Regions from separate parts of the Pseudoalteromonas sp. T1lg22 genome, predicted to be linked through region 1. Evidence: predicted binding sites of a transcription regulator. Region 1 holds the regulator's gene; the other holds the start of a gene.
What was found. Region 1 encodes MetJ, which represses methionine synthesis genes. Its sites were predicted from a motif close to TAGACGTCTAGACGTCTA; they were not measured.

Region 1 (5,562 bases):
CGGAAGATTTTATCAACACGGTTGAAAATATTGCCGATACCTTTGGCGGTATTAACCTTGAAGATATCAAGGCACCTGAGTGTTTTGAAATTGAAAAAGCGCTGATCGAGCGTTGTAATATACCTGTATTCCACGATGACCAACATGGTACCGCCATTGTAACTGCGGCGGGCATGCTTAATGCTCTTGAGATTCAGGGTAAAGATATCAACGATGCCTTGATCGTTTGTTTAGGTGCTGGTGCAGCGGCTGTGGCCTGTATGGAGCTGTTGATTAAATGTGGCGCCCAGCGCGAGCACATCTATATGCTTGACCGTAAAGGTGTGATCCACACTCGTCGTGACGACCTGAACGAATATAAGCAAATGTTCGCAAACAACACGGATAAACGCACTCTGCAAGACGTGATCGCCGATGCCGATGTATTCGTGGGTGTATCTGGTCCAGATCTACTTTCTGCGGACGAGTTAAAGCTGATGGCCGACAAGCCAGTGGTATTTGCCTGTTCAAACCCAGATCCTGAAATTAAGCCAGAAGTGGCGCACGCTGCCCGTCAAGATTTGATTATGGCAACCGGTCGCTCTGATTACCCGAACCAGGTAAATAACGTTCTGTGCTTCCCGTTTATCTTCCGCGGCGCCCTGGATGTGCGCGCAACGGCTATTAATGATGAAATGAAGATTGCCGCTGTTGAAGCTATTCGTAGTATAGCTAAAGAGCCGGTACCACAAGAGGTATTGACCGCATCAGGTGTGACCGAGCTGGAGTTTGGCCCGCAGTACATTATTCCTAAGCCAATGGATCCGCGTTTATTGCCTCGCGTTGCTAAGGCGGTAGCCGAAGCCGCAGTGGCAACTGGTGTAGCGCAAATCGAGCTGCCAGAGGATTATATGAGCGATAAGTAATTTCCTTGTCGCCAAAAAAAAGCCCCAAGTTTTGCTTGGGGCTTTTTTTATGTGTTTGGAAAATCAATCATCACCGATCTCTGGGATCTCTAAGCCCATTTCCGCCATGATCTTACGCACTTCTTGCGGCACCTTCTCCGGATTATCCTTACGTAAGTCTTCATCGCCAGGCAGCGGTTGTCCGGTAAAAGCATGTAAAAATGCTTCGCAGAGCAATTCACTGTTGGTGGCATGACGCAGGTTGTTCACCTGGCGTCGAGTGCGTTCATCTGTTAATACTTTTAAAACGTTGAGCGGGATTGAAACGGTAATTTTTTTTACCTGTTGGGCTTTCTTACCGTGTTCCGCATAAGGGTGAATATACTCACCATTCCACTTGGCCATAATTTGCGTCTTGTTCTTTGGTCACTTAGGCATCAATAAGGGCGAAATTCTATCGTGTTGGAAAGGATAGTCAAATATTCCTCATATAGCTATTTAGACGTATAAATGTTTTGACTTCTATATTTGGATATTTTAACCTTTTGGACGTCTAAACATCCATTTCTGATTGGAGGCACTATGCCTAAGTTAAGTAAACAAACCATAGCGGTGCGCCACGGCATTGAAGCCGACCAACATCATGGTGCAGTTGTGCCCCCAATTTATTTATCCACTACCTATTCTTTTGCCGATTTTGATACCAAACGTCAGTACGACTATGGCCGCAGCGGTAATCCCAATCGCGATATTCTCGCAGAGGCTTTGGCCGAGCTTGAAGGCGGCGCCCGTGGCATCATTACCGCTACCGGCATGGCGGCGGTGCACCTGGTAACACAGTTGCTGACGCCCGCAGATACCCTTGTGATCCCCCATGATTGTTATGGCGGCAGCTACCGATTATTTACCTCCTTGGCCAAGCGCGGTTTATTAAAAGTGAAGGTGGTGGACTTCACCACTGCCGAGTGTTATCAGCAGCTTATCGATGCCAAACCTAAATTGGTATGGATTGAAACCCCCAGTAACCCAATATTGCGCCTGACCGATATTAAGGCCGTATGCGCGGCCGCAGCTCAAGTGGGTGCTTTGGTGGCAGCGGATAACACCTTCTTGTCACCTGCGCTGCAAAACCCATTATTGCTGGGCTGCGATATCGTGGTGCATTCAACAACCAAGTATATCAACGGCCACTCGGATGTGGTCGGTGGTGCTGTGGTTTGTAAAACTCCTGAGCTTGGCGAAGAGCTGGCCTGGTGGGCCAATAATATTGGTATTACCGGTGCGCCTTTTGACAGTTACCTGATTCTGCGCGGGTTACGTACCCTGAAAGTGCGTCTGCGTCAGCATGAGAAAAACGCCCAGGCTATCGCCGAATACCTGCAGCAGCACCCTGAGGTAGAAAAGGTTTACTATCCTGGTTTGGCAAGTCACCCACAGCACCAATTAGCTAAAGCGCAGCAAAGTGGTTTTGGCGGCATGGTGAGCTTTGATATCAAAGGCGAACTAAAAGACAGCGCCAAGTTCCTCACCTCAGTGCAGCAATTTACCCTGGCCGAGTCCTTGGGTGGTGTTGAAAGCTTAATTTGTCATCCGGCGACCATGACTCATGCGGGCATGGACAAGGAAGCACGCTTAGCGGCGGGCGTGGGTGACACCCTTATTCGTATTTCTGTGGGCATTGAAGATCAGGAAGATTTGATCGCCGACCTTGAACGTGCTTTTGCACAACTTCATCAGAGCTAGGTTGGAGCAGATAAAATGGCCAAGGTAGTACATAAATTTGGTGGCTCTAGCCTAAGCAGTGCGGCGCGTTATCATGCGGTTGCTAATATTGTTCTCGCTCATAGTCAGGTCGGTGACATAGTGGTGGTGTCTGCCGCCGGTAAAACCACGGACACCCTGGTTAAGCTCTGGCAGACATTCGAGCAGCAAGATCAGCATAGCGGTATGGATGTGATAAGCCTGTTGCGCAATCACCAGCAGGAGCTGATCCAGGAGCTGCTAAGCGGCGAGCGCAAAGCTCAGGTGTTAACTCAGCTGGAACAAGAATTAACACATGTATGGCTAGGATTTGAGCAAGGAAACTTGCAAGAGGCATCGCTGCTGGCTCATGGTGAACTCTGGTCGGCGCGTTTGTTATCCAGCTATTTGCAGCAACTCGGCGTAGAGGCACAGGCGTTAGATGCACGCCAACTACTCTGTGCTCAACAAGGGCAGTTGTTGCATCGTGTGAATGAGCAACAATGTCAGCGCCTTATTGGCGCGGATAAGATTAATGTGATCACCGGCTTTATTGCCGCAGATCAACAAGGTCAGACGGTGACCTTGGGACGCAATGGCAGTGATTACAGTGCCACTTTATTTGCCCGTTATATGGATGTCGATGAGGTCTGTATCTGGACGGATACTCAAGGGGTGTTTAGCACCGACCCGAGAAAGGTTGCAAGCGCGCAGAAGTACCATAAAATCTGCCGCGCCCAAGCGCAATTATTGGCGGCTCTGGGTAACCCGGTTTTACATGCCAAGACCTTGTCTCCCCTGCATGGCACCAATATCAAACTGGCGGTGCGCAGCTCTTATGATAGCGATGCCCTAGGTACCGAAGTGGTGCGCGAGGGGGGGTGCAAGCATAAGCACTTTATTACCACCTTGGCGCAGCAAGACGTTATTAAGCTTGTTCACTTAGAGCAGGGTGAGCTGGAGCTGCTACGGCGTCAACTACAGATCAGCCTTATCGACTGTGATGTGAAAAGTGTGTGGCATCTGGTGGTACCGCAGCAGCACAGTGCCGAGTTATTGCATCACTTTGGTGAGCGTGCCCAATTGCTGGAGTCCAATGTTAACGGTTTCGCCCTGGTTGCACCGCAGCGAGAGCTGGAAAAATGCCAGCAGCAGGTAGAGCAGGGTTTGAGAGAGCTTAATCTAAATGGCCGTTTTACGCATGTGGGTGAAGGTTACTGCTTACAGTTAACCGATGAAGAAATCGGTGCCGATAGCTTGAGCTATTTACATCAGCGTTTGCTTGGCGCTCAGCGGCAGTTGGCCGTGGTGGTGGCAGGTTTGGGTAATGTTGGTGAGGTATTCGTGGCCCAATTTGCCCAGCAATTGGCGCGCTTACGTCAGCATATTGATGTCAGGGTGGTGGCCTTAGTGCGCAGTGAAACCCTGCTTTTTGACCCTTGTGGTCTAGATACCGAGCAATGGCAAACAGCCTGGGAGCAAGGTGCTCAGCCCTATACCAAGGATGAACTGTTATCGCGTCTGGCGCAGCTAGACTATGAACATAAGGTGGTGATCGATATCACCGCCAGTGAGGCCTTTAGTCAGCTTTATCCGCAATTTGCCAAGGCCGATTGCCATTTGATCAGCGCCAATAAATATGCCGGTACCGCTCCCTTTTCCTGGTATCAGAGTTTGAAGCAGGATCTGGCTCAGCGTAATTTGCAGTGGCGTTATAACACTAGCGTTGGCGCGGGATTACCTATTAACTTTGCCCTGGCTGATCTGCAAAATAGCGGCGATCGGGTGACCCGAGTACAGGGCGTTTTTTCCGGCACCTTGTCCTGGCTGTGCAGCCAATATGATGGCAGCGAGTCTTTTTCTCAGCTCTTGCTTAAGGCGCAGGAGCTTGGCTTTACCGAGCCGGATCCCCGTGAAGACTTATCAGGCCGCGATGTACAGCGTAAGCTATTGATACTCGCCCGTGAGCTGGGCTTAGAGCTGGAACTGGATGATATTGAGCTTAGCGCCTTAATGCCAACTCAGCTGGCCGCTGGCAGTTGGCAGGAGTGCCAGACTAACTTAGATGTGCTCGATGAATTTGTGGCGACGCGGGAGCAGCAAGCGGCAGCGGAGCAGAAGGTTCTGCGCTACAACGCCGATTTGCGTATTGAACAGGGGAAAGTCGAGGCCAAGGTAGGACTGGTGGCAGTGCCGACAAGCGATCCTTTGGCGGGTTTGCAGCCAGGTGACAATATCTTTGTCGTTAACAGCAACTGGTACCAGGATAATGCCTTGGTTATTCAAGGGCCGGGAGCGGGCAAGGAAGTGACCGCCGCGGGAGTACACTCAGATCTATATTGGCTTGCTAGTAAGTTAAGCTAACGCCAACTCAGGTTGAGAAATAAAAAAGCCAGCATTTGCTGGCTTTTTTATTTTTGGGTTAGAACAATTCATCCTCAGAGGGCAGGGGTTTATCGCCTGATGTTTGAGTTTCAAATAGCACGGGCGGAGCCTTTTCCGCGTAACGGGTCGGTGCCGTGCCTTTAATAAAGTACTCGAAGCGGCTGGTATGATCATTGTTATGGCTCAGCAGTCCGGTCTTCAAGTCGATACGTACCGACTCTAAGCCTTCAGGTGGCTCAATCGCCGCATAGGGCTGATCTTCCAGGGCCACACGCATAAAGTCGATCCAGCCCGGTTGTGAAGTCTTGGCGCCGGACTCGGCACCAAAAATCTGACCGCGGTCGAGATTATTGTTGTAGCTGGTTCGCCCTAATGGGTTACCCGGGTTATCGAAGCCAACCCAAATTGTGGTCATAACATTGGCATTGAAGCCGCTAAACCAGGTATCTACCGAGTTGTTGGTGGTACCGGTTTTACCTGATAAATCACGACGTTTTAAATCGGTGGCACGCCAACCTGTGCCGTTCCAGCCGGTGCCATGCTGCCAACTGCC
Region 2 (5,562 bases), 470 kb from region 1:
CGCGCCGATTTCACCACCTGAGGCAGGAACATCTTACCGGCACCAAAGAGGTCACCGACCACATTCATGCCATCCATCAGCGGCCCTTCGATCACCTCTATGGGCTTGGCAAATTGCTGGCGACAGGCCTCTGTGTCTTCTTCGATGTAATCGGTGATGCCCTTAACTAAGGCGTGCTCCAGGCGTTTTTCCACCGGCCAGGAGCGCCATTCAAGGTCTTCCACCTTTTCGGCCTGAGCCATGCCCGAGTATTTGGGCGCCAGCTCAACCAAGCGCTCGCCCGCCCCCGGGTCTTTATTGAGGATCACATCCTCAACCGCATTGCGTAGCTCTTCGGGAATATCGTCATACACCGCCAGCTGGCCGGCATTAACTATGCCCATGTCCATACCCGCTTGGATGGCGTGATACAGGAATACCGAGTGAATGGCTTCGCGCACCGGGTTATTACCACGGAACGAGAAGGACACATTCGACACCCCGCCGGACACCTTACAGTACGGCAGGTTTTCTTTGATGCGGCGGGTGCCCTCTATAAATTCAACGGCGTAGTTATCGTGCTCTTCGATGCCCGTGGCCACGGCGAAAATATTGGGGTCGAAAATAATGTCTTCCGGCGGGAAGCCGAGCTCGTCCACCAAAATACGGTAGGAGCGCTCACAGATTGCAAACTTACGATCGGCGGTTTCCGCCTGGCCGGTTTCATCAAAGGCCATGACCACCACGGCGGCGCCAAAGCGCTTCAGGATTTTTGCCTGGTGACGAAACGGCTCTTCCCCTTCTTTGAGGGAAATGGAGTTCACAATGGCCTTACCTTGAATACACTTAAGGCCCGCTTCGATCACCTCCCACTTGGAGGAGTCGACCATAATCGGCACCTTAGAAATATCCGGCTCCGAGGCGATCAGATTAAGAAACTTCACCATTGCCGCCTTGGAGTCCAACATAGCTTCGTCCATGTTGATATCAATCACCTGGGCGCCGCTTTCTACTTGTTCGCGGGCCACATCCAGGGCGGTTTCATAGTCTTCTTCCATGATCAGGCGCTTAAAACGCGCCGAGCCAGTGACATTGGTACGCTCACCGACATTGGTAAAAATGGCTGTATTGGTCATAGTTGATAGCCCCTTAATTCAAGTTACAGGCTTCAAGGCCGCTGAGACGCATGCGCACCGGCAGCTCGGGGAGCGCTCGTGGTGCGGTGTTCTTTAAGCCGTCGCTAAAGGCTTTAATATGCTCCGGCGTGGTACCACAGCAGCCACCAACGATATTGATAAAGCCCTGCTCGCCCCAGTCGATGATCTCCTGGGCCATTTCTTCGGCTTCCAGGTCGTACTCACCGAACTCGTTGGGCAAACCGGCATTGGGGTGCACCGAGGTGAAAGTTTCGCAGACGGTGGATAGCTCCTCCACGTACTGGCGCAGCAGATCCGGGCCTAAGGCGCAATTAAGGCCGATGGAAAGCGGCTTAATATGACGAATGGAGTTATAGAAAGCCTCTGTGGTTTGTCCCGAAAGGGTGCGGCCCGAGGCATCGGTAATGGTGCCGGAGATCATCACAGGCAAACTGGTGCCGGCCTGCTCGAAGGCTTCTTCCACCGCAAAGGCCGCGGCCTTGGCATTGAGGGTATCAAAAATGGTTTCGATCAAGATCAGGTCGGCACCGCCTTCCATCAAGGCCAGCGTCGACTCGATATAGGCCTCAACCAGTTTATCGAAGGTAATATTACGATAACCCGGGTCGTTCACGTCCGGCGAGATAGAGCAGGTCTTGGACGTGGGCCCAAGCACACCAGCCACGTAGCGCGGTTTATTTGGCTCCTTGGCGGTAAATTCATCGGCCACCTTGCGGGCTAAGCGCGCCGACTCGAGATTAATCTCGCGGCTAAGGCTTGCCATGTCGTAGTCTTCCATGGAAATGGTGGTGGCGTTAAAGGTGTTGGTTTCTATAATATCCGCACCGGCCTCAAGGTATTCGCGATGGATTTGCGCGATCACCTCGGGTTGCGTCAGGCTTAACAAATCGTTGTTGCCCTTTACCAGCACATGCCAGTCTTTAAAGCGCTCGCCGCGATAGTCGTTTTCCTCAAACTTATGTTTTTGGATCATGGTGCCCATGGCGCCATCGAGAATTAAAATACGCTGTTTGAGGGCCGCTTCGAGGGCGTGACGTTTATTCGGCATAATTATCTGTCCTTACATCCTGGCTCACCAGATTAATATCATAGGGCGTGGTTTGATACACGTAGTAGTTTAGCCAATTGGAAAATAACAAGAAGGCATGGCTTTGCCAGGTTTTCGACGGTTTTAAGGCCGGGTTATCCTCGGGAAAATAGTTTTTCGGTTTATCCACATCCAGGCCCTTGTCGACATCGCGTTGATACTCTTTTTGCAAGGTATCGGCGTCGTATTCCGGGTGCCCGGTCAGGTACACCTGCGAGCCGCTTTGGTTTTTAAGTAAGTAGGCACCCACTTCCTCTGAGCCGGCAAGCACCACGAGATCTTCGCGCGCGGCAATTTTATTGATATCGATATGACCGTAGCGCGAGTGTGGCACCAAGAAACGATCGTCAAAACCGCGGGTGAGCGCGCCGTGGTCGAAATAACACTGGTGTTCAAACACACCGCATAGTTTGTTGGCCTGGAGTTCACGTTTCAGACCATAGTGATGATACAAACCGGCATGAGCGGCCCAACAGCTAAACAGGGTCGAGGTGACATGATGCTCGGCCCACTCGAAAAACTCCTGTAATTCCTGCCAATAGCCTACCTCATCATATTCAAGATGGGCCAGCGGCGCGCCTGTGATGATCACTGCATCATAGTTAGTGTCTTTAACGTCGCTGAAATAGCGATAAAACATGTCCAGGTGCTGCTCGGAGTTGGCGCTGGATCTATGGGTATCAAGACGCAGTAAGTCCACGTTGACCTGCAAGGGGGTGTTGGCCAGCAAGCGAATAAACTGCACTTCCGTTTCCACCTTATTCGGCATCAGGTTCAATATGGCCAAACGCATAGGCCTGATCTCCTGCGTGCTGGCACGACTTTTCGGCATCACAAAGACATTTTCTTGGCGCAATTGCGAAATCGCTGGCAACGCATCCTGAACCGTAATAGGCATAGTGAACTCCAATGCAAATATTAGAAGGGCTATTATGACCCTCCCACTGGAAATATCAACCTCTAGATGTTTAGACGTCCATATAAATTTTACAGCACGGCTCTCCCTTGCCATAATGCCGCGCGTCGAATTAAGTATAAGGGACCCAAGGTGGGATTAGGAGAATTAGCAGCAATCTGTGCCGCCATTGTCTGGGCGTTTTCAACCCTGCTCTACAAAACCTTTAGCCATCACCTTTCGCCCTTACAGCTCAATGTCAGCAAGGGCTTGCTGGCGTCACTGATGATGGTCGCAGCAATTGTTATCACCGCAGACTCTAACATCCCGCAGCAAGTAGCCGCCTGGGGTTGGCTGATTGCCGGCGGCATTATTGGTATTGCCATCGGCGACAGCGCCTACTTTGGCGCCCTGCGCAATATTGGTCCGGCGCGTACCCTGATCATAGAGTCACTTGCCCCCGCCTTGGCAGGCATACTCAATATCCTGTTGCTGGGACACTACCTGTCCACACTGGCTTGGGTCGGTATTATCGTCACCACGGTCGGGGTGGTGATTGCCATTCGGCCACAGCATGCCTTACCAAGCCTGGATAAGCGTCATTATGTAATCGGCGTATCCTTAGCACTGCTGGCGGCACTGTGCCAGGCCACCGGCATGGTGATGTCCAAAGGAGCAATGAACCTAGAGTCAATGAGTAGTTTGTGGGCGGCGATGATACGTCTGGTATCGGGCACCCTCACCGTGGCTTTGGTGGTGGCGCTGCTCAAACACTCGGACCTGTATCAGGCAATCCGCTTAAAAGGCATAGATAAGAAGCACTGGTTGTTGGTGGCGGTATTCTTCGGCACCTTTATCGGCCTGTGGCTGCAGTTAGCGTCGGTAAAATACACCGACCCGGCCATAGCGCAAACCCTCTTTGCCACCGCCCCGTTGATGGTGATGACCTTCGGCTTTTTTAAACGTGAGCCGGTGAGCGCAAACATGATCCTCGGCGGCGTTTTAGCTCTGGCCGGCGTCGGCATTCTACTGGCAAATTAATACCTATTCCCTTAACAATTCTTCAAATTTTATGGAATGGCTTTTAATCGCCAGTCTCAGCAGCTCATATGACTCTGTGATTTGTAGCTTTTCATAAATATTGCTTTTATGGGCATGGACCGTCTTAACCGCTACATTTAACTTTTTTGCTATTAACTTTACCGAGTAACCAATGGCTAAAAGGTTAAAAACATCCTTTTCTCTTTGTGTCAGCTTCTGCACTTTGCTGGTCGAATCACTATGAGAGTTATAATAGATATTTTTAATAATATCCTGACCTAAATAACTATCGCCGTTTAGCGTACGCCTTATCGCCGTGATTATTTCATCGGATGCGTTTTGCTTGGATAAATACGCATTTGCACCAAGATTAATTGCTTCACTGACGTAGGGGTCGTTATCGTACATGCTCACAACGATAATTTTAGCCTTCGGAGAGCACCGCTTTATCAGGGGGATTAGACCTAGCCCATTCTTATCCGGAAGTGATATATCTAAAATAGCAATATCAAATGTACTAAGAGGTAGCTTCTGCTCTGCCGCCTGAAAGCTCGAGGCCTCTAGTGATACGGTATGTGTATCATTGAGCTCGAGTAAGCGCTTGAAGCCTTCCCTGACAATGGAGTGATCATCTATGAGAGCGATATTAATCATGAATGTAAGCAATCCTTTTATACCAGAGCACCATTAAAACGCATCTGATCTAGAGACACAATTTTATTGACACTAAGGAGGGGTCCGTAAACAACTTAACGCCACCAGTTTAAGAGGTTTACCCAATAGATTACCTGTTCGTAACCTCTATAAAGACACCCAAGAATGGGTTAAGCTGGATGAACTCCACCACCATAACCTCCCAAAGCTCAATCTTGTGCAATTAATAATGAAAAAAATAAGTTATAGATACTTGGGTATTTTCTTTATTATCTCAGTCGCTTACTCTTCGCTTTGGTATCACTCCTGGTACCTACCGGTGAGCTTCGCAGTAATTGACAATACCGCCAGCTGGTTTTTACCGGCTGGCTATCGCTTTGCGGCTTTTTTATTCGCACCAAAAAGATATTGGCTGGCTATTATTCTTGGCGAATGGACCGCTATCATCCTAATAACTAATGAACGCGGCGAAATACCCGCCTTAAGTAATTTCATTGCTACTACTTTCCCCGCGTTATTTTATTTATGCGCCGCCCACTTCTATTTAAAGCTTTATAGAAAGCCCGAATTAAAAACAACCCATCAGGTCTTTGGGTTAATTATGGGTGCTATCTGCGCTGCAACACTGACATCAGTAACACTGACCACAAGTATGATTTACCATAATGAGCTGGCGACGATCCCTAAGACTGAGCTCTTTACTCAAACGCACCTGCTCAACGCAACTGCATTTGCCTTTGGCGATATTG

Region 2: a site for MetJ is predicted at 3,185-3,202, ahead of C2M24_RS02425 (homoserine O-succinyltransferase). Genes of this name have one in related genera too.

Annotation. Positions count from the first base shown of each region.
Region 1 is NZ_PQBY01000006.1:513,520-519,081, reverse strand. It holds gene C2M24_RS04625 (malic enzyme-like NAD(P)-binding protein) at 1-905, shown strand, start outside; gene metJ (met regulon transcriptional regulator MetJ) at 969-1,289, opposite strand; gene metB (cystathionine gamma-synthase) at 1,467-2,627, shown strand; gene metL (bifunctional aspartate kinase/homoserine dehydrogenase II) at 2,643-4,988, shown strand; gene C2M24_RS04605 (penicillin-binding protein 1A) at 5,047-5,562, opposite strand, start outside.
Region 2 is NZ_PQBY01000006.1:46,116-51,677, forward strand. It holds gene metH (methionine synthase) at 1-1,115, opposite strand, end outside; gene C2M24_RS02420 (homocysteine S-methyltransferase family protein) at 1,129-2,184, opposite strand; gene C2M24_RS02425 (homoserine O-succinyltransferase) at 2,174-3,121, opposite strand; gene C2M24_RS02430 (DMT family transporter) at 3,272-4,159, shown strand; gene C2M24_RS02435 (response regulator transcription factor) at 4,163-4,813, opposite strand; gene C2M24_RS02440 (MASE1 domain-containing protein) at 5,043-5,562, shown strand, end outside.